3 regions of the Streptococcus zhangguiae genome follow, and region 3 is predicted to be linked to each of the others. Evidence: predicted binding sites of a transcription regulator. Region 3 holds the regulator's gene; each other region holds the start of a gene.
What was found. The regulator Rex, encoded in region 3, represses fermentation and respiration genes when NADH is low (regulators of the CRP and FNR family bind a similar motif). The targets are predictions, from matches to a motif close to TTGTGAANTANTTCACAA.
Positions count from the first base shown of each region.

Region 1: the regulator Rex is predicted to act here: its motif matches at 4,457-4,474, upstream of J5M87_RS01090 (formate/nitrite transporter family protein).
Region 2: the regulator Rex is predicted to act here: its motif matches at 2,995-3,012, upstream of adhP (alcohol dehydrogenase AdhP).

Region 1 is NZ_CP072115.1:188,358-195,677, reverse strand. Features, by position in the region: gene J5M87_RS01115 (MazG nucleotide pyrophosphohydrolase domain-containing protein) at 447-767, shown strand; gene J5M87_RS01110 (LOG family protein) at 764-1,360, shown strand; gene J5M87_RS01105 (TetR/AcrR family transcriptional regulator) at 1,566-2,111, opposite strand; gene J5M87_RS01100 (HXXEE domain-containing protein) at 2,258-2,932, shown strand; gene J5M87_RS01095 (S41 family peptidase) at 3,088-4,341, opposite strand; gene J5M87_RS01090 (formate/nitrite transporter family protein) at 4,523-5,305, shown strand; gene J5M87_RS01085 (GFA family protein) at 5,986-6,372, opposite strand; gene dltD (D-alanyl-lipoteichoic acid biosynthesis protein DltD) at 6,463-7,320, opposite strand, start outside.
Region 2 is NZ_CP072115.1:500,676-507,995, reverse strand. Features, by position in the region: gene yycF (response regulator YycF) at 1-214, opposite strand, end outside; gene J5M87_RS02585 (TetR/AcrR family transcriptional regulator) at 802-1,425, opposite strand; gene J5M87_RS02580 (HXXEE domain-containing protein) at 1,526-2,158, shown strand; tRNA gene J5M87_RS02575 (tRNA-Thr) at 2,850-2,922, opposite strand; gene adhP (alcohol dehydrogenase AdhP) at 3,038-4,054, shown strand; gene J5M87_RS02565 (nuclear transport factor 2 family protein) at 4,123-4,491, opposite strand; gene J5M87_RS02560 (DUF3114 domain-containing protein) at 4,542-5,555, opposite strand; gene thrS (threonine--tRNA ligase) at 5,885-7,320, opposite strand, start outside.
Region 3 is NZ_CP072115.1:1,103,866-1,111,185, forward strand. Features, by position in the region: gene J5M87_RS05350 (ribose-phosphate diphosphokinase) at 105-1,082, shown strand; gene J5M87_RS05355 (cysteine desulfurase family protein) at 1,092-2,213, shown strand; gene J5M87_RS05360 (DUF1831 domain-containing protein) at 2,213-2,566, shown strand; gene J5M87_RS05365 (DUF4649 family protein) at 2,563-2,778, shown strand; gene J5M87_RS05370 (redox-sensing transcriptional repressor Rex) at 2,889-3,527, shown strand; gene J5M87_RS05375 (gamma-glutamyl-gamma-aminobutyrate hydrolase family protein) at 3,533-4,225, shown strand; gene radC (RadC family protein) at 4,222-4,902, opposite strand; gene J5M87_RS05385 (class A sortase) at 4,979-5,719, opposite strand; gene gyrA (DNA gyrase subunit A) at 5,724-7,320, opposite strand, start outside.

The sequences.
Region 1 (7,320 bases), 920 kb from region 3:
AAGTTGAGCAACCTAAAAGCATTATAAAAACCACTAGGGCTTCCAAAACTTCCTAGTGGTTTTTTTGTATCTATGCGATTGAGATACTCAGGCTATTTTCTATCAAGGTACTTACGGATTAGCCATTCCGCAATAAGCCCTGAAGCTACACTGACAAGCAGAAGTACCAAGACAAGGTTGAGCAACCATTCGAACATATGGTATGATATACATTGTTAGCTTGTTCAATATTATAAATCTTATCTGCAATTTGCTGTGGTGTTTGTTTTGTAAATTCTGATGGAAAATTCTCTAGCAGACAGACTTCAATGAGATTTCCCAAGAAGTGTTATCAGCTATCGCTGATAAAAGAAACAAAATTCCTCACAAGATAGATAATGACCTATAAATTGTCATCACCTTTCCAATCGTGCTATAATACTAAAAAGTACCATCAGGAGACAAACATGGACATTCGGAACTACCAAGATTGGGTCAGTCGTTTTTACAAAGAGCGTGGTTGGTATGCCTACAATCCTTTTATTCGGACTAATTTTCTCTGTGAAGAGGTAGGAGAGCTAGCACAGGCGATTCGGAAAATAGAGATTGGACGAGATCGCCCCGATGAACCCATTAGCAACCAGAAAGAAAATCTCCTCCACATTCGTGAGGAGCTAGGTGATGTATTAGATAATTTGTTTATTATCGCAGATATCTACCAGATTTCGCTTGAAGAAATCATGACGAGCCATAAGGAAAAGTTAGAAGAAAGGTTTAAAGGACAATGAATATAACTGTTTACTGCGGAGCAAGTTTAGGAGAAAATCCAAGCTATCAAGAAGGAACAATTGCCCTTGGCAAATGGATTGCAGAAAATGGCCATACATTGGTCTACGGCGGTGGCAATACTGGACTCATGGGTTTGATTGCAGATACGGTCCTCGCACATGGTGGGCAAGTCATTGGTATCATTCCAGAATTTCTTAAAGATCGTGAACTCGCCCATCCTCATCTCTCAGAACTACGTACAGTTGAAACCATGTCTGAACGTAAATTGGCCTTGATACAAGAGGCAGATGCTTTTATCGCACTGCCTGGTGGTCCTGGTACTTTAGAAGAAATCAGCGAAGTCATCTCATGGGCAAGAATCGGAAAAAACGACAAACCCTGCATCCTCTTTACTATTGCAGGCTACTATCAGGCCTTGGAACAATTCTTTGATACCATGGTTAGCACAGGATTTTTGACATTAGAAGATCGAGAAAAAACACTCTTCTCAGATGATTTAGAACAAATCGAACACTTTATTGCAAGCTATCAACCACCTGCAGCGCGTGAGTATCGGAGAAAGGTATCTAAAAAAGAAAGTATAGCAAAATAAGAAGGCCACTTTACTGTTGTAAAACGAAATTTCTCCCATTCCTCATGTCATCTTTCCACGTTCATACGCCAAATGAACACCGCCGTAAAAGCCACAGGCTCATGTGAATCTGTGGCTTTTATCATGTCGGACTGTAAACAAAAATACCTGTTTATTTTCAATTTATACTCTATTGATATAATCCATCGTCTAGACTGCTCATCCATTAATTTATTTTTTTAAAATTCTCCATCAACTGCACCATGCTCTTCTTGACCATTTCTAACTCCAGCACTTGATTATGGGTCAGGCTATAGAACAAGGTCGTAAAAACAATACTAGCAAACAGCTGTGCTTCTAAGTCTTCTTGATTAAAATTTTCTTGGTAGTGGCTTATCATCACATTTAGTAAATCTTCCCTCAGATGAACTTCCTCATGAGAAATAGTAAGCATGGCCAGAAAGAGCTCTTTTTGTTCAAAAAAAGACTGAAATTCTTGATTCATCTCTTGAATCGTCAGAGCAACCGACCCTGTTGGACGATACCGAATCTCTAATAGTCTCTTAATTTGTACGACCAATTCTTGGTTAATATGGTTTGCCAAATCAAATTTATCCGCATAGTGACGGTAGAAGGTGCTTCGATTGATGACTGCTGTGTCTAAAATATTCTGAATAGTAATGGCTGAAAATGTTTTTTCTTGTAGAAGAGCTATAAAACTGTCTTTGATATTCTTCTCTGTTTTCAGCACGCGTAAATCTTGTTGCTTCATACATTTTATTATCTCAAAAAGAGCACCGTTAATCAAATATGCAACAAAATTGGATTATTTATCGCTTAAGCAATGAAATGACGCTATTTGATGGTTGTTTCGCGAGCCAGTCTCGTTTATACTAACAAAGTCTTAAAAAGGAGGACATGATGATAAACTATTTTATTCGTAGATGGTACGATGTAGCCTTTATGGCTGGAATCGTGACTATTTTGTTTTTATTTTTCCGTTGGAATACTCTAGATATCATGGTGTGTATCCAATTGTTGAGTTTTATGGCCCTGTGTTTCCATCAATTTGAAGAATACCATTTCCCTGGAGGAGAACCAGCCATCATTAATCGAGTGTTTCAGCACCAAAATACCATAAAAGGTTTGGAAGACCGGTATCCTCTCAATCAATTTTCAGCTATGCTGGTAAATTCACTTTATACCTTCATTTTATACCTTTTACCAGCCTTTATGCCAAATCTTATCTGGTTTGGGATGATGCCCATCATGCTTGGGCTAGGACAATGCATTCTTCACGGAATTGTTGCTAATAAATTATTGAAAACACTCTACAATCCTGGTCTAGCTGCGTGTCTCTTGCTCCATTTGCCAATTGGAATCTACTATATTTACTACGTTACTTCCCATCAATTAGCATCTGGTTGGGATTGGCTATTCGGTCTCATTTATACGATTGGGGCATTTCTCATTCTCCTAAATTGGATGACTTACAAAGTACTTCCTAATAAAAACAGCAAGTACCCATTTGAACCAAAGGAAATGAAGCGTTTTGATATGGAGAATAGAGTTCAACAATTATTTGGAGAATAGATTTCCGATTTCAACCTAATCACCTCTTGATAACAATTTGACCTTGATAATCACAACTTATCGAACATCCGCAGCATATGACTATCTAACAAGACTTAGATAAAAGAGCAAGAATCATTAGTACCTTGAAGGTACCAAGACTCTTACTCTTTTTATTATTTTATACACAATTTCAAACATTCTTCCAAGTCCACATCACGCTCTAAGTGTTCCGGAGTCCAGGGAATGAACACATCTGGTTCTACCCCCTTATCTGTCATGCCTTTTCCTAAATCAAGATCAAGATTACGTGAGGTTGGAAACATGAATTGGTAGTCATCAAAATCTACGAAGCAGCAATTAGAGTAGTCCAAAATACCCATGGTCGGTCTGCCAAGTACCGTCACCTTAGGCAAGTCTTTCATTATCTGAACAAAATTATCTCCAGAGGAACCACACTCTACATCTGATAATACAAAAATTTTCTCTGGCTTAGCAGTACCTACAATCCCAGCAAAATACTCTCTATCGGAGTCGTCCTCCTTATGAACAACATAACCCTTGCCACGATTAGTCTGTAATTCGTCAATAAACTCCAGCAAGAACTGGCGACTTTCTTCCGATAAATGCTCATCTTTCAAATCTTCTTGAAATAGAGCTAAACGCAAATCAACATTTCTCTCTGTGTAGAGAACTTCCATACCTGATCCCGACAAATCCATTTCTGCAAGACTTGTCCCTTCTGGTAAAGCGTATTTGATTAAGGGGAAGTAGAGAGAATCTGAGCCTCCATGATTGACACGAACATCAATGATGAGGTAGGTAGCTTGTTCTAGTAAGGGAGCTGCTTCTTGGTAAAGGGCTCCTATTTTTTCCTCATTCCAAAAATTCTCCATTTTAAGGTAGACAAGATCAGGCTGTAACTGCTTCACTTCAAAACTGTCTTCCGTCGCCTGATCCACTTTTTGAAGTCGAATCTCCTCTTTCCGATTTGCCCTTATTACTGTGAGTCTGTCAGCCTTGTGGATAAAATATTTCCATTCTTGTGCTTGGCGTTCCTCAGTAGGACTCGTAAAATAGGATCGATGTTCTTGGTACAGGGTTGGAATATCGCAACCGTCAAGTGCAATAATCTTATCTCCTTTTTGAAGATTGGTCGCGGGATCTGCTTCCACTACATAGAGCATGTCTCCTTGGCGCTTAAGACGAACTGCGAGCGCTTTGCGATTCTTCTTGAAGAAGGACACATGAGAAAGAATGCCAAAACTAGCGAGGTAACAATGCATGTGATACAGAAACTCCTCTTCTGATATGTCGTCTGATATCTTCTGACGATATATGTCTGGATCCGCCCCAATGATATCCTTTTTAGTCGCTGAATCAGTCCGCATCATCTCGACCACTTGGTCAAAAATTTCTCTTTTTTTCATATCATCCCTCCTATTATTACTTGTTTTTTATTATACCTAAAATAGAGTGATTTGCAAGCTGTATTTTCTTTATAAAAGCCCTTACATTTTTCCCAATTTTTTGGTATAGTATAAATTGTGATAAATATATCAAATAAAAAAGAAGTAGGTATTTACTGTGGCAGGACAAGATCAAGCATTGATGTATACAATTGATAAAAGTATCAAGAAAAAAGCTGACTTGATTGAAAGCAACTATTGGGCATATGCCCTTCGCTCTATTTTTGCGAGTGTCTATCTGGCACTTGGGATTGCCATTGCGCTTTACACAGCTGACAAGCTAGAACATGTGGCAGCAGGCATCGGGAAATTTAGCTACGGTCTCATGTTTGGCTGGGGCCTCCTCATGATTCTTTATATGAATGCAGAGCTCGGCACATCGAATATGATGTATATGACAGTAGCTATTTATCGCAAGGTTATTCCAACCAAAACAGCCCTAAAGATTCTAGCAACCTGTATCTTCTTTAACTTTGTTGGTGCGGTCATCGTCTGCTTCTTACTAGCGCAGACTGCTCCATATTCCATTGGGCATGTGGCTATGGATAGCTATCTAGTGCAAGGTACCATTGCCAAGCTTGCCAAAACACCGCTCACTCAATTTGTCGAGGGAATTTTCGCCAATATGGTGGTCAATATCGCCGTCTTTGTCTTTCTAAAGATGAAGGATGATGCTGGAAAAGCGATTGCCGTCATTTTCATTATCTTTATCTTTGCCTTCCTCGGCTTTGAGCACGTTATCGCCAACTTCTCAACCTTCTCTCTCGCCTTCTTCTCAACAGGTGGAACGGTGGAAGGTATGAATCTTCTCTCTGTTCTTTCTAATTTTCTCTTCTCAGGTCTTGGAAACTATGTCGGTGGTGGACTAGTCATTGGACTGCTTTATAGCTGGCTTAACAACCAATCGACCGCTTATGTGGACTAAACTAATGAGGCTGGGACAAAAGTGTCCAGCTTTGCTTCTTTTATAGCTTTAACAATTTGACGCAGTAGTTGTCTGGTTTGTAAAACACTGATAAATCAACATTCTACAAACCTAGCCAACCTTGCGGGGGTGGGACGACAAAATCGATTTCTACGAAATCACGATTTTTGTCCCACTCCCATTTTTCATCATTTAGCCAAACATCTATTCGTCAACTAAGACTCTATAAAAATCAACATCTGACTAGCTTCCACAATTGAGAATTGTGGAAGGCTGGAAATAGAAAGAGTGCAGCTCGCCCCTTGCAACTGAGAATTGTGGAAGGTGATAGATAAAGCTAGCGTAGCTTGTGTCCTAAAAAACGCAGGGGGTAACGGAGGTTATGCTGAGAGACTGGGATAACGGATGAGCTCGGTCGTTCTCACCCACAAACGAATGTATTCTGGAAGATTACGTATAAAAAGTCCCTGACCTCATTATTTTTGTGTATGTAACAGTTTAGCGCATATCAATAGTCAGGGGAGTGACGATTGATACCTGAGCTTGGAAATATTGTCTGGTTTGTAAAGCGTTGCTAAATCAACATTCTAGTAGAAGAGGCTAGCGAACAATTCTTCGCTAGCCCTATTTCCAACCTTCAACAGTCCGCTGGACTGTTGAAGCAAGATGAGTTAACGACGTCAGATGTTGATTTTTGACGAGTATAACCAAGGAACCGTTTGTTCATCATGGATATGCTTGCGCTCCAACTTACCCAAATCTTGGTCACACCTATCAATTGTCCCCAACTTCAAGGTCAGCTGACCTGGCATATCTGCCTTTGTGTGATAGAGTTGGCTATGACACTGTTTGCAATAATGGCGAATCTTCCTTGGTGAGGATTCGTAGATTACCAATGCTTCTTGGCCAGATAGCAGTTGAAAACTAGCCAAATCTACCAAGGCATTTGCCGAAAAGGCTGTAGAAGAAGCCTTCCTGCAAAATGAACAATGGCAAAAGACAATGGGAGAGATCAATTCTGTCACCTCATAGGTCACTTTCCCACACAGACACGAGCCTTTAATCATCTGATTCCTCCAATTTCATCCTATCATCTTACCAAAAATCAAGGTCCTGCATTGCCTAACCTTGACTGATTTTTTTATTCTTGCGAATGATTATTTTGTCGAAAATTTCATTACATCTCCGTCATAATCTGCCCATTCTTTACTGAAGAAGGCTGAATTGAGCTGGTAGCTAGGGGTAGGTCCAGGATTTGTAACAAAGGGATATACTACCTTGTCAAACTCTAGCCAACCAAGCCAACCTATGTGAATGGTGTCTTCCATGAAATAGGGTTTGCCGCCATCTGTTGAAAAATCAGCAATATTCGTAAAGCCTTGACTCTCCAATTGGTACTTGATTTTTGCAACAGTCTGTTGGTACATCTCCTCACGCAGACCTGTGTAGGCCATCCACTTTTCATTGACCGGTGGAATAACAAAGAGAACCTTTATCTTTGCTTGAGCAAAGAGTTGCAAGACCAATTGCAAGTCATTGTATTCTGGAGATTGAATATAGGATAAATTCCTTTGCGATCCTTTTAATTTTTTGATTTTATTTCTTAATCGATGTTTATAAAAACGATCATCAATCCCTAAGTCATTAGACTTGGTGTGTTCTTTTGCTTCTTTAATGGCAACCTTTTCCAACTCTTCATAGGAAAATTGATCTGGTAGTTGGTTAAGCTCAGGTAGCACTCGTTGCTCAAAATTTCCACTATTTTCAGAAGTTAAACTACTAAAGAAATAATCTTGACGTTTATGAAAACGTGCCATCAAGCTAATAAACTGTTCTTCTGAAGACGATAATGTTTCTTTTTGTGCTACTTTTTTGACAATATCTGCCATCGTCACATTGGGATAGAGTTGCAAGATGCGTTCAGCTGCATGCTGGGCTGCCTCATCTCCTACTTGCTGACTCAAAAAACTCGTCAACTGGTCGCTATTAAAATATTGCTGAAAAGCACTGGGTTC
Region 2 (7,320 bases), 600 kb from region 3:
TGCTGGTCTTGCGAATGGTGCGTGCCACTTCCAGTCCATCAATTTCTGGTAGCATCAAATCCAAAATCACAATATCTGGAAATTCTGCTTCAAATAAGGCCAAGGCTTCTCGACCATCAAAGGCTGTCACCACCTCATACCCCTCTCGGGTCATATTAAATTTGATAATGTCTGAAATCGGCTTTTCATCATCTACAATCAAGATTTTTTTCATTTACTCTCACCTCATCATTCTTATGCCATTATACCAAATCTCTCCCAAATTAGCATGGCGGAAGTGTGGGGAGAGATTTTCTAGCTGCCAAAAAGAAAGAAGCCCCTCTATATCAAAAGTCAAGAAATAATCTAAGAACCTGTATACGCAACGCCATAAGCTTCTTAAAATCCGACTACGGTGTAATCATTTCACAAAATCCTCCTCTGATGATACTGACTTTTCAACCTCCTTAGCTAATAAGAGAACGTTCGCTCGACAACCTAGCACTTGGGAGTGATTTGCCAGCTTCCTTTGATTTTTTCAGAAGTATCTACTGGACACTGAAATTCTTGATCCATCGTCTCTTCAAAACTTTTGCGATAACCAGCATCGGCTGAAAGAGTCTTAATTCAGGAGCGGTGGTTTGAGAAATAGGGTTCAAGTTTGTCCCCATTCTTGATCAGTTAAATCCGTATTATATCTTTTTCATGTCATACCTTTAAGTTCTAAGTCATTGTGCGTGAGTGATTGGAGCAATAAGACATACTGACTAAAGACTGTAACTAGAAATTAAGATTTACTATCGTTATGAAAATTGGGATTGATCATCCCTGAAAATTCTGCTTAGTTTCTAGAAAACGATTATTTTGCGCTACTGATATCTTCTTCATCGTTAAAAGCATCGATTTTCCTATTTCTGACGACACAAGTTTTAACATCAAAAGCGGATTATCCTCAATCTCTTGACTTCCCAGAGTAGTTACAATCCCTGCAAAAATAAAATCAAGTTGTATTTTCTCCTCTGTTGTCAAACGATCTTCATTAATCGAAAAAGAATCTAACCATATCTCCTTTAAAAAGTCATTCACCAGTTGTTTCAGGTATGTTGACTCACTTCTAGCACACAACATGATGCGCCTCGAATTTGGTAAAATAGACATATCAATATCTGAATTTTTTTCATCATCTTGCAATGTTAAAACAGTTAAAATTGACGAAATCATCATTCTCGAGGCATCGTTCCTTGTATTATTCTTAAAAGCTTGATAAGCCAAATCATCCATATCTTTATAATGATAATAAAAAGAATTACGATTAACCCCAGAATCTTGAGCAATCCTAAGAACAGTAATATCCGTATATTTCTCCGTCTCTAAAAGTTTCCAAAAAGCATTTTCTATTTTTACTACAGCCCCATTAGCATATTCCGTTTTCCTTGGACGCGCCATATTGCCTCCTATAATTAGACACTTTACACTCTACTGCCTGTTTTATTTTACACTGTGTCGTATTATAATTTAATTATAATATAATTGAGAGGTAATTTCTATGAAAAAAATGATAAATAATTGGTATAACATTTCTATCTATCTCGCTGGTCTAACTGCTCTGCTTGCGATCTTTTTACCAGTAACCGAGGTGCAAAAATGTCTTTTGGCTTCCATTTGTATTTTGTTTCTACATTTTTTCGAGGAATTCGGTTATCCTGGAGGATTTCCCCTACTCGGAGTAAAACTACTCCTCGGTACCAATGAGATGGATAAAACCAAGTGGGATTGCAACAATCTCAGTTCTATGTTTGGAAACTGGACATTCCTAATTTTAGTTTATGTATTCCCACTTTTACTACCTAATGTGCGTTTTCTAACATTATCTGCCATGTTGTTTCTTTTAATGGAAGTCATTATGCATTCCATATTTAATTTAAGGTTAAAAAGCATTTACAATGCTGGCTTAATTACCGCAATTTTGGGACTAGGTCCTATTGGCTTATACTATTTCATCAATCTATTTGATAGCAAAATCTATATCTGGTATGACTATGCCCTTGCCGTACTTTGGTTCATTATCGTATTTATATTCTGTTTTCGCTCTAAAATCTATTGGGAACTTGGCAAGAAAGATGGATATGTCCTTACTGATCAAACGGCATTTGGTGTAAATCAGTTAACAAAAAATTAATCTGAAATATCTAAAAAGACTTCTTTCTGGTAGGACAAGAATACTCGGAAGAGGTCTTGATTTTAAAACCTGTATTCACAACATCATAAGGCCCTTAAAATCCGAATAATATGTGATCATTTCATAAAAGCAACCTCTGAAGATACTGATTTTTCAACATCCTTAGCTAATTATCTAGAGTGATGCAAGCAAGAGAAAGTCCAATCGACACCCCCTCGCTTGGGAATACTTTGCCAGCTTCATTTGATTTTTTAGAAATATCGACTGGACACTAGAACTCCTCAGTCATCATTTCTTCAAAATTTTTGCGATAACCAGTATCAGCTGAAAAAGTCTTTTAATAAAAAATAATGCGATAAAAACCGAATGATTGGTGCTTTCTCAAAAGAGACTAAGTGTCCATCATTCGGCTTTTTATTTTTGTATTAGATTATTCGTTACATTTTCAATCACTCTGACTTTTTCAGTGACTTTATCTGTCGGTGTTGCTTTTTTCTCGTTATTACCTTGAACTAATTTCTTAGCCAATTTTATGAACTTCCTGCTCATAGTCTAAGCATAAAAGAAACCCTTATACCTCTCTGAAATTCCAAATCATTCCGGCAAATCCATCAAAATTTCCTTTGCCAAAAGGTATTTTCAATGCAATCGTAGCATTCGATAATTTCCATATCATTTGAATCATAAACTATGCCGATTATAGGGCTCGAACCTACGACCTACGCGTTACGAGTGCGTTGCTCTACCAACTGAGCTAAATCGGCTTTTCAGTCATATTGTAGCACTTTTATTTTGCATGTCAAGTAATCTTTGTAAACGCTTGCTTTTTAAAAAGTTTGTGATATAATGAACATATCAAAACAAACCGGAGGAAACGTTATGAAAGCTGTTGTTGTAAACTCTGAATCTACTGGTGTAGAAGTAGTCGAAAAAGAACTGCGTCCGCTTGAAACAGGGGAAGCTCTCGTTGAAATTGAATATTGTGGTGTCTGCCATACAGACCTACACGTAGCTCATGGTGATTTCGGTCAGGTTCCTGGTCGTATCCTTGGACATGAAGGAATTGGGATTGTCAAAGAAATCGCTCCAGATGTGAAAAGTTTGAAAGTCGGCGATCGTGTTAGTGTAGCTTGGTTCTTCGAAGGTTGTGGTGCTTGTGAATACTGCAATACAGGTCGTGAAACGCTCTGCCGTACGGTAAAAAATGCTGGTTACTCTGTTGATGGAGGAATGGCAGAACAATGTATTGTGACTGCCGACTACGCTGTCAAAGTTCCTGAAAATCTTGACCCAGCACAGGCTAGTTCCATTACTTGTGCCGGCGTAACCACTTACAAAGCTATCAAAGAAGCACACCTCGAACCAGGACAATGGATTGCTCTATTTGGAGCAGGGGGACTAGGAAACTTGGCTGTTCAGTATGCAAAGAAAGTCTTCAATGCCCATGTTATTGCTATTGATATCAATAATGATAAATTGGAATTAGCCAAACAGGTTGGTGCCGACATTGTCATCAATGGACATGAGGTGGAAGATGTAGCTGGTCTGATTCAAGAAAAAACTGGTGGTGCGCACTCTGCTGTTGTAACAGCTGTCTCAAAAGTTGCCTTTAACCAAGCAGTAGATAGTGTCCGCGCTGGTGGCCGTGTCGTAGCTGTTGGTCTTCCGTCTGAAATGATGGACCTCAGCATCGTCAAGACCGTTCTTGACGGTATTCAAGTTGTTGGATCGCTCGTTGGAACTCGTAAAGACCTCGAAGAAGCCTTCCAATTTGGTGCAGAAGGACTAGTTGTCCCAGTTGTTCAAACTCGACCAGTTGAAGATGCTCCTGCTGTCTTTGATGAAATGACTGCTGGTACAATCCAAGGCCGTATGGTTCTTGACTTTACACACTAATCAATTTTCTATAGTTAATAATATCCAACAACCGCTGAAGAATCTTTTCAGCGGTTGTTCCCTATTTATCAAATCGGCTTTCCAATGTTCATCTGTTTACGCCAGTCCGGCACTTTGCCATCGTCTGCCCAATATTCGTCCAGCTCCACAATCACATCATCTTGAAGTTTCAGAAAGCTGACCGCATGAACAGAAAAAGATTTGTCAACAGGAAAAACACGCGTGACGATAATAATCGTATCCCCTACCTCTTCCATACGTTCGATTTCCCCATCCCAGTTGCCAGGATAGTCACAATTCGCTCGGATATATTCATCCACAGAAAAACATTCATTGGTGCAGGGCCATCGGACTACAGCCTCCTCGGCAAAATAGCTTCTGAGTTTTTCCTCCTCTTGTGCCACTACAGCTGTCACAAACGACGATATGTCCAGCAACAGAACCTCCTCCTCATGATAACATTTTTGACATGGATTAAAAGGAAATTTCAACCTCTCCACATCATGCGTTTAAACTCTCTCACGACTAGCTTGGTCTGTTGATAATTGGATAGGGCATTTTCCGCATACAATCCTTGCGGGTTAAAATAGCTACGGTCATAATCAGCTTCACATTTGCCACTACGATTGGGCGCTCGAAAGCCTTTGGTAGCTTGATTTCGAAAAACGGGATCATGAGGGCCAACCGTATCAACATCCAAGTCCCAGTGGCGTTTACCAGCCTTGCCATAGTTAAAACTAGCCCCATTGACAATCCCGATTTCGTCTACTTTCTGAGCATCCATTTCATTGAGAAAATTACCTTTACTGTCAAGGATAAATTCCGTATGAAAATGAATCAAAATCTTGATATTAAAGGACGAATAGCCTGACGGATACCGCTTTTCACCATTTTCAAACTTGAGCTTGTTATGCAAGCGAGCAGACGTTCCAATTGTATAATCCTTCTTCCAAGACCACCAAGGATAGATTTTTCGCAGATAACGAACAAGGGCACGACTATCTGTTTCTCCCACTTTTTTCACATGCTGGCGGACATACTCGGCCTGCTGACTAGAGATGACATAACGCAGTTGATGGACTTGCCTTGCCAGTAAGTCTTTTTCTGCCATACTCGTTCCTGGAAAGGTTTGATCAACAACATGGGACAAGTCCCACCAAAAAGGATCATGAGGAGCAAGATTCGGATGAAAACGAGCGACTAGGGCTTGATTTTCAGCCAATTCTCCTGACACATCGTCTGGCATTCCCACGATAGCAATGACAATCTCCAAGAGCTGTCTAGGAGGCAAATAATTTTTTTCCAACTGCCACAGCTCACGAAACAAAGCTGAGCCAATCCGACTGTCACTCAAATCTAGCTGTCGTTCTACTATATTCGCTAATACCTCATCTGACCAGCCTTGAGCCTTTAGAGCTAAAAATTGCCCTGCTACACGGTAGCGTTCTTCTAGTCCTATCTGGCTAAATTCCCACTTGCGTTTCGATAAGATTTGCCACATGATTTCCTCCTTTCCAATTCTAAAAACTATTCATAGAGTTATAGTGGATTGAGAAAGGAATGGGACAAAGCAAGGAGCTGTAGATAGAACTGGCGTTCATCAAAGCGACTTAACGATGTCCTAACCTTTATTCAATTCACTATACTTCATTGAGTAGCGATTGGGTATCCAAAAACGAGAAACTATAACATAATAGGAACCGAGTTTTCTCAGCCCCTATTGTTTTGTCTATGCTAACATAATTTCAGACATAGCTGAAGATTTCATCAACTGTGTGGGGTATCACAACAAAATCGATTGCTTCGAAAGTTCGATTGTTGCTCCGCTACCTAAACATCTTTTGGGGCGCGAGAGTAGTTTGCAATATCTGCCAAGATTTGCTCTTTGAAGTCTGCAAGACTCACTGTCTGCGTTTCCTTGTGTCCATAGCGACGAATGTTAACCGCACGGTCTTCCATTTCCTTATCTCCGACAATCAATTGGTATGGAATTTTCCCAGTTTGACTTTGGCGAATCTTGTACTGCATTTTTTCATTTCGTTCATCAACAACGGCACGCACACCATGATTTTGCAATTCTTTAGCGACTTCCCAAGCGTAGTCCACATGTTTTTCATTAGAAACAGGAATCAAGGTGACCTGAGTTGGGGCAAGCCAAGTTGGGAAGGCACCTTTATAGGTTTCAATCAAGATAGCAGTAAAACGCTCCATGGTAGAGATAACACCACGGTGAATCATAACTGGGCGGTGTTCTTCTCCGTCTGCTCCAATATAGCTTAAATTAAAGCGTTCTGGAAGCAAGAAATCCAGCTGAATAGTCGATAAGGTTTCTTCATTTCCAAGAGCTGTTTTCACTTGAATATCCAATTTTGGACCGTAGAAAGCAGCTTCTCCTTCTGCTTCAAAATAATCCAATTCCATGTCATCCATGGCTGCTTTTAACATGGCTTGAGCATTTTCCCACATTTCATCATTATCGTAATATTTATGCGTATCTTCCGGATCACGATAAGAAAGACGGAAACGGTAATCTGTCAAATTGAAATCTGCATACACATCAATAATCAATTGAAGCGCCCGTTTAAATTCTTCTTGAATCTGCTCTGGGGCAACGAAAATGTGACCATCATTCAAGGTCATTTCACGGACCCGTTGCAACCCTGAAAGGGCACCTGATTTTTCATAGCGGTGCATCATACCAAGCTCAGCAATACGAACTGGCAATTCGCGGTAAGAACGAACATGATTTTTATAGACTTGAATGTGGTGTGGACAATTCATTGGACGAAGGACAAATTCCTCACCGTCTCCCATGTCCATGGTTGGGAACATATCTTCTGAATAGTGATCCCAGTGACCAGATGTTTTGTACAATTCAACGGAAGCAAGTGGTGGAGTGTAAACATGTTGGTAGCCAGAAGCCAACTCCTTATCCGTAATATAGCGCTCCAAAGTGCGACGAATCGTTGCTCCATTTGGCAACCAGAAAGGCAAGCCTTGTCCTACTTCCTGACTAATCATGAAGAGATCTAATTCTTTTCCAAGTTTTCTGTGGTCACGTTCTTTGGCTTCTTCCCGCATTTGGATGTATTTCTTCAAATCGTTTTTGTCAAACCAAGCTGTACCATAGACCCGTTGCATCATGGCATTATCACTATTTCCACGCCAGTAAGCACCTGCTACATTGAGCAATTGGAAGACTTGAATACGACCAGTTGACGGTACGTGAGGACCACGGCAAAGATCTACATATTCTCCCTGACGGT
Region 3 (7,320 bases):
TGGCAATAAAAAGACTTTTTCTTCAAGCTGATCTATTTCTTTACTGAAAATTTTTAGATTTTCTGATAGAATAGAACTATCGAATAAAAGGAGTACTTCTGATCATGGTTCAACCGTATGGTGATAAACAAATTAAACTATTTTCTTTGAATTCCAACCGTGCAATTGCTGAAAAAATTGCCGAAGCCTCTGGGATTCCACTTGGAAAAATGACAACGCGACAATTCTCAGACGGAGAAATTCAAGTCAACATTGAAGAAAGTGTCCGTGGGGTGGATGTTTATATCATCCAATCAACCAGCTATCCTGTTAATAATCATCTCTGGGAATTATTGATTATGGTTGATGCATGCAAGCGTGCAAGCGCCCATTCTGTCACAGTTGTCATGCCTTATTTTGGCTATGCTCGTCAGGATCGTACAGCTGCTCCTCGTGAACCAATTACAGCAAAACTTGTTGCGAATATGCTGGTCAAAGCAGGTGTGGATCGTGTCTTGTCACTTGATTTACACGCTGTTCAGGTGCAAGGGTTCTTTGATATTCCAGTCGATAATCTCTTTACGGTCCCACTATTTGCAGAGCATTACATGGAAAAAGGCTTGTGTGGTGAAGACGTTGTGATTGTCAGTCCTAAAAATTCTGGCATCAAACGTGCCCGTAGTTTAGCTGAGTACCTTAATTCTCCAATTGCCATTATCGATTATGCTCAAGACGATGCCGATCGATCAGAAGGATACATCATTGGAGATGTAGCTGGAAAAACAGCTATCTTGATTGATGATATTTTAAACACTGGCCGCACCTTCTCAGAAGCAGCTCGAATTGTACAAGAAGGTGGGGCAACCGAAATTTATGCGGTTGCAAGTCATGGCTTGTTTGCTGGAACTGCGGCAGAGCTTTTGGATCAAGCGCCAATTAAGGAAGTGCTCGTCACAGACTCTGTTGCCAGCAAAGAACAATTACCTAAAGCTATTGCATTTATCACCGCTAGTGAGTTGATTGCAGACGCCATTATCCGCATTCACGAACGCCGTCCAGTCAGTCCTCTCTTTAACTTTACACATCCAAATAATGAACACTAGGAGATTTCCTTGATTTATTTAGACAATGCAGCGACAACTTCTCTGTCGAAAGCTGCCCTTCAAACTTTCATGGATATTTCAACAGAATACTATGGGAACTCCTCTAGTATTCATTGGGCAGGACGAAAAGCAAACGCTATTCTCCGCCAAGCTCGAGCAGATATTGCTCACATCCTAGATACCAAACCTGAACAGATCATTTTTACCTCAGGGGGGTCAGAGGCCGATACTCTCGCTATCCAAGGTTATGCTCTGGCAAATCAGCATAAGGGAAAACACCTCATCACAACTGCTATCGAACACCATGCTGTTCTTCACACAATGGAGTATTTACGTGAGCGATTCGGCTTTGAAGTGACCTATATTCAACCGATCAATCAAAGGATTTCCGCCCAGCAGATTCAGGAAGCCTTGCGTCCAGATACCATTCTAGTTAGTGCCATGTATGCCAACAATGAGACTGGGCTGCTGCTACCTATCAAAGAAATCGGTGAAATACTTTCCAAACATCAGGCTGTTTTTCATGTAGATGCTGTCCAAGCAATCGGAAAAGTCGCAATTTCACCGGAACAACTGGGAATCGATTTTCTCTCTGCTGCTGCCCATAAGTTTCATGGACCAAAAGGAGTAGGCTTCCTTTACAGCCGCATCCCTCGATTTGACTCTCTGATTCACGGAGGACGCCAAGAGCAACAACACCGGGCAGGAACAGAAAATCTAGCAGGAATTGCAGCTATGGCGACAGCTTTGAAAGAACAAACAGCTCAGCTAGAAGAACATTTCAATAGCGTTTCGACCTTAAAAGACTATCTATTAAAAAATCTGAAAGCTCTTCAGCATTACCTCAATGAAGTAGGTCCAACACTTCCCTACGTTGTCAATATTGGTTTTCCCAATCAGCTCAATGAGCAAGTGCTCATGCGTCTAGATCTTGCAGGAATTGCTGTTTCTAGTGGTTCTGCCTGTACTGCTGGTGTAATTCAAAATAGCCATGTCTTAGAGGCTCTATACGGAAAAGATTCCCACCGCCTAAAAGAATCCATTCGGATTAGCTTTTCACATGAAAATACCAAAGAGGAACTAGATTTCCTCATCAATCAACTACATAAAATCATCGGAGGCATTTGTTAATGGCTTTTACAACATCTGTAACCCTAAAAAATTGTGACTATACCTACTCGATTCACCCAGCTATCAAAAAATTCACCTTACGTGACAATACATTTGAACAAACCCAAGTTGGTAATTATCAATTAACACGTATGCTAGAAGAAATTCCCAACTCTAATCAAGGTTTTCTCTTAAAAATTATCATCAACAAAGATTTAACAGCTTTTAAAATCAATATCACAGATAAATCTGGCTTACGCTTGGTGGATATTTTTAAAGCAGGTGGCAATGCAGTTATCCAAGAAAAATTTTACTTCCTCATGGATAGCTTAGTTGACCGAGATATTTTCACAAAAGAAAGTACAAAAGCATGATTGAGCTACGTTATCAAGATTCTTATCAGCAAATCCGCTCACAAACTTTTGGCAATTTTGATGCCCTACTCCTTGCTTTTTCTGGTTGTGTGACCATTCCTGATAACCTAAACGTGCTCTCGCTCACTCAAGACGGTAATGACTTGGGTTATCAAGGATTGGTAGGCGATTTATATCGCTATCTCAAATCAATTGATCCAAAGAATCACTAAAAAAACAAGAAGCAATTCTTGTTTTTTCTGTATTTTTAGGTGTAATCTGTTGCTTTTTTCACAAACCTTTACTAAAATAGAATTAGTTATCGAAAGGAGCAAAAAAGATTGTGAAAAACGAAAAAAATACACCAATCCCCCGTGCTACTGCCAAACGTTTATCAATCTATTATCGCGTATTTAAACGATTTCATGCTGGAAATATTGAAAAAGCGAGTTCAAAGGAAATTGCAGAAGCTATTGGAATTGATTCTGCCACTGTCCGTCGTGACTTTTCTTACTTTGGTGAATTAGGTCGCCGAGGATTTGGTTACGATGTCAAAAAATTGATGGATTTCTTCGCTGATATCTTAAATGATAATTCCATCACGAATGTCATGCTGGTTGGGGTTGGCAATATGGGTCTGGCTCTCCTTCATTATCGTTTCCATGAACGGAATAAAATGAAAATTATCATGGCCTTTGAGGCAGATAATCACCCAGCCGTCGGTACTATTGATGAAAACGTCCCTATCTATGGAATTTCAGAAATCGAAGAAAGAATGAAGGAGGCAAATGCCCAAACCGCTATCTTAACAGTACCTAGCACCAAGGCCCAAGAAGTTGCCAATATCCTTGTTCAAGCTGGAGTCAAGGGAATCTTGAGTTTCTCACCTGTCAACTTATCTGTACCCAAAGATGTCGTCGTACAATATGTTGATTTAACGAGCGAGTTGCAAACACTGCTTTATTTCATGAGAAAGGGCTAGTTTTTATGACAAAACCAATTATCGGTATTTCTGGTAATGAATTTCTCAATGCAACCGATGATACCGAGCCACTCCTATCCTACGCAGCAACTAGTTTTGTCAGGGCAATTGAAACTGCTGGGGGAATTCCTCTTATCTTACCAATTGTTTCTCCTGATTTAGTACAAAGTTATATCCGTATGATTGATAAACTCATTCTGACAGGCGGACAAAATGTTTTACCACATTATTACGGACAAGAAAAGACGATTGAAAGTGAGAACTATCATCCCAATCGTGATCGCTTTGAGATGGCACTCATCGAGGAAGCTATTAAGCAACAAAAACCCATTTTAGGTATCTGTCGAGGAATGCAACTTTTTAATGTTGCTATGGGTGGTAGCCTACATCAAGAAATACCGAATCATTGGCAAACGAGTGCTGCAAATAGTCCGTCACACCCAATACATCTCCAACCGGACACGCCACTTTCGACGATTTACGGAGAAAAACCAATGGTTAATTCCTTCCATAGACAGGCTATAGACCAATTGGCAACTCCTTTACAGGTCATCGGTCAGTCAGAAGACCAGATAATAGAAGCTGTCATCATGACGGAACAAACACCGTTTTTGGGTGTTCAATGGCATCCTGAAATGCTCTACGAGAACCAAGTAGCATCTCAATCCCTTTTTAACTATTTTGTCCAAAACTTCTAATCAAGCTGGTGTTCTTCTCGTAAACTATAGTAGTTCGATTTTCCAACAATTAAATGATCTAAAAGAATAAGTCCTAGTATCTCACAGGACTTTTTTAGTTTCTCTGTGAAGGCTAAATCGTTTTGACTTGGTTGAACAAAGCCGGAAGGATGATTATGAACAATAATCAGTGACGTAGCCATGCTTTTGACTGCGTAGTGCAAGATTTCTCTAGGCTCTGCAATACTACGATTCACACTACCGATAAAAATGGTCCGCTGACTAATAATTTTATTTTGTGTATCCAAATAAATGGCTACAAGGTGCTCCTGCTTGTTAGATCCAATTTCTTGCATCATTCTTCTAGCAAGGAGCTCACTACCTACAATTTGTGTTTCAGCAAGCAAGGCAGACTGGTTAATTCGGCTGCCTAATTCAATCATCGCTTTGATTTCAATTGCTTTAACCTGTCCAATACCTGCCAATTCTTGTAACTCAGTAATGGATAACTCTCGTAACATGGCCAGGCTGGTTACTTTTGAGAGTAGATGATTGGAAAGAACTGAAACTGGTTGATTCCGAGTCCCTGTACGAAGTAAAATAGCCAATAATTCTTGATTACTGAGGCGCTCTGCACCTACCTCTAATAAACGTTCCCTCGGCAATAACTTCTCTTCTTGAAATGATACCTTATACATCTTTCATCCTCCTTTTTTCTCTCTACCAGTATTATTCGTAAAAAAATAAAAGGAAGGGAAATAGTATCCCAACCTTTTATAATTGTAGCTGATTATATTGTTTTTCAAAATGTTTTAATACATCTTTTGGTGTCTCATTGTAAGGAATGCTACTCTCTAGTCTTCCTTTGACGATTGTCCTCATTGTGGCTTCAAAATCTTCACATGTCACAAGCGTAATCTCTGTTTGACCTTCTACATCATCAATCACATAGACACTTTCAGGAGTCACAGATTGAACACTTGTCACTACATAGGTATAGACATTTTGTTTATCCGTCAGATAAATTTTCATTCCTTCCTTTGCTTTTTCAAGTGGTGAAAAAAGTGTTTCACTAGCTCCAGTAATCCCAAAAATATGATGACTCGCAAGCGAATAGTTTCCTTGTCCCATTTCTTGCGTTTCTTTCATCGTTCCCGCTCCATACATTAAAGCGACATTTGATAATCCTTTGAAAATTGGCAAATTCACGTTTAAATCTGGAATGGCAATTCCACCAATAACTGGAAGTTGTTGGGATTCCCATTGGGCTTTTAAAACTGACTCCGTCGAGATTGATTCAACCTGATCAAAATCAAATGTTGTCTCAGCCTGCTTATTCTTTTCAATACTTTCTTCCGTTACGTTTGCCACTTGGTATCGATTACTGTTCCATGCAATCACCATATTGCGAATGGAGGTATTAAAAATCAATGCAATAGCAATAAGAAGGAGAAGGACGGCTAAGATATTTCGCCAATTACCGCTTTTCTTCCTATTTTTGGTTCGTTTACTCATACTCTTATCTTTCCTCTGAATCTTTAGCATCTGCAGCTTCCACTAAGGCAAATGTGACAATACTTGCCTCATCATCCAATCGCATGACTTTTACACCCATGGTTGAACGGCCAGTCTGTGAGATATTGGCAACATTAGTCCGAATGATAACCCCTGTATCTGTAATCACCATGATGTCTTCATCGCCTGAAATGGTTGTTAGGCCTGCTAGATAGCCATTTTTTTCTGCAACCTTAACGGTTTTAATCCCTTTACCGCCTCGCCCTTTCGTTGGATACTCTGTGGCAGGCGTGCGTTTTCCGAAACCGTTTTCCGTCAACACAAGAACTTCTTGGTCATCAGAGACAACTGCTGCTCCGACTAAACAATCCCCTTCACGCAGTCTCATTCCCCGCACACCGGTCGCTATACGACTCATATTGCGGACATCTGTTTCTGTGAAACGGACGGCATAACCGAATTTGGATCCCATGATAACATCTGTTTGACCATCTGTCAAGAAAACATTAATCAATTCATCATCTTCTTTTAGATTCAGAGCCTTCAAGCCGTTTTGACGGATATTGTCAAATTCAGCAACGCTGGTTCGTTTGACAATTCCTTGACGAGTAGTAAAGAAGAGATAATGTCCTTCTTCTTGCTCCTTGGTAACATTGATAATGGTCTGAATCGACTCATTTTCTTCTAACTTCAAGAGATTCACAACTGGCAAGCCCTTAGCTGTACGGCCGTATTCAGGAATTTCATAGCCTTTTAGACGATAGACACGCCCCTTGTTGGTAAAAAAGAGGAGACGGTCATGGGTGCTGGTTGAAACCAATTCGCGGACGAAGTCATCGTCTTTGACCCCTGTTCCCTGAACACCACGTCCTCCACGTTTTTGAGCGTGGAATTCATCCTGTGCAAGCCGTTTAATATACCCTTGATTGGATAGGGTAATTAGCACATCTGTTTCCTCAATTAAATCTTCATCTTCAAGGGATAGGACTTCACCTACCATTAACTCTGTCCGGCGAGGGTCTGCATATTTGCGTTTGATTTCTTCTAGTTCGTCTTTGATAATCTGTACAACTCGCTCTGGTTTGGCTAAAATATCTGCTAAATCTGCAATCAAGGCAATCAAATCATCGTATTCTGATTGGATCTTATCGCGTTCCAAGCCTGTCAAACGGCGAAGGCGCATATCAAGAATAGCTTGGCTCTGACGCTCTGATAGTTCAAAGCGTGCCATCAATTCTGCCTGTGCTTCTGCATCTGTTTCGCTATTACGAATCACCTTGATTACTTCATCAATATGATCTAAGGCAATCAACAATCCTTCTAAGATATGGGCACGCGCTTCTGCCTTTTCTTTATCAAACTGGGTACGGCGAGTAACAACTTCTTTTTGGTGTTCAACATAGGCTTCCAAAATTTGACGAACAGAAAGAATTTTCGGTACTCCATTTTGAATGGCCAACATATTGAAACTAAAATTAGTCTGAAGTTGGGTCAATTTGAAAAGATTATTCAAGATGACATTGGCTGATGCATCTCGTCTGACCTCGATTACAAAACGAACTCCTTCGCGATTGGACTCATCACGAACAGCTGTAATTCCA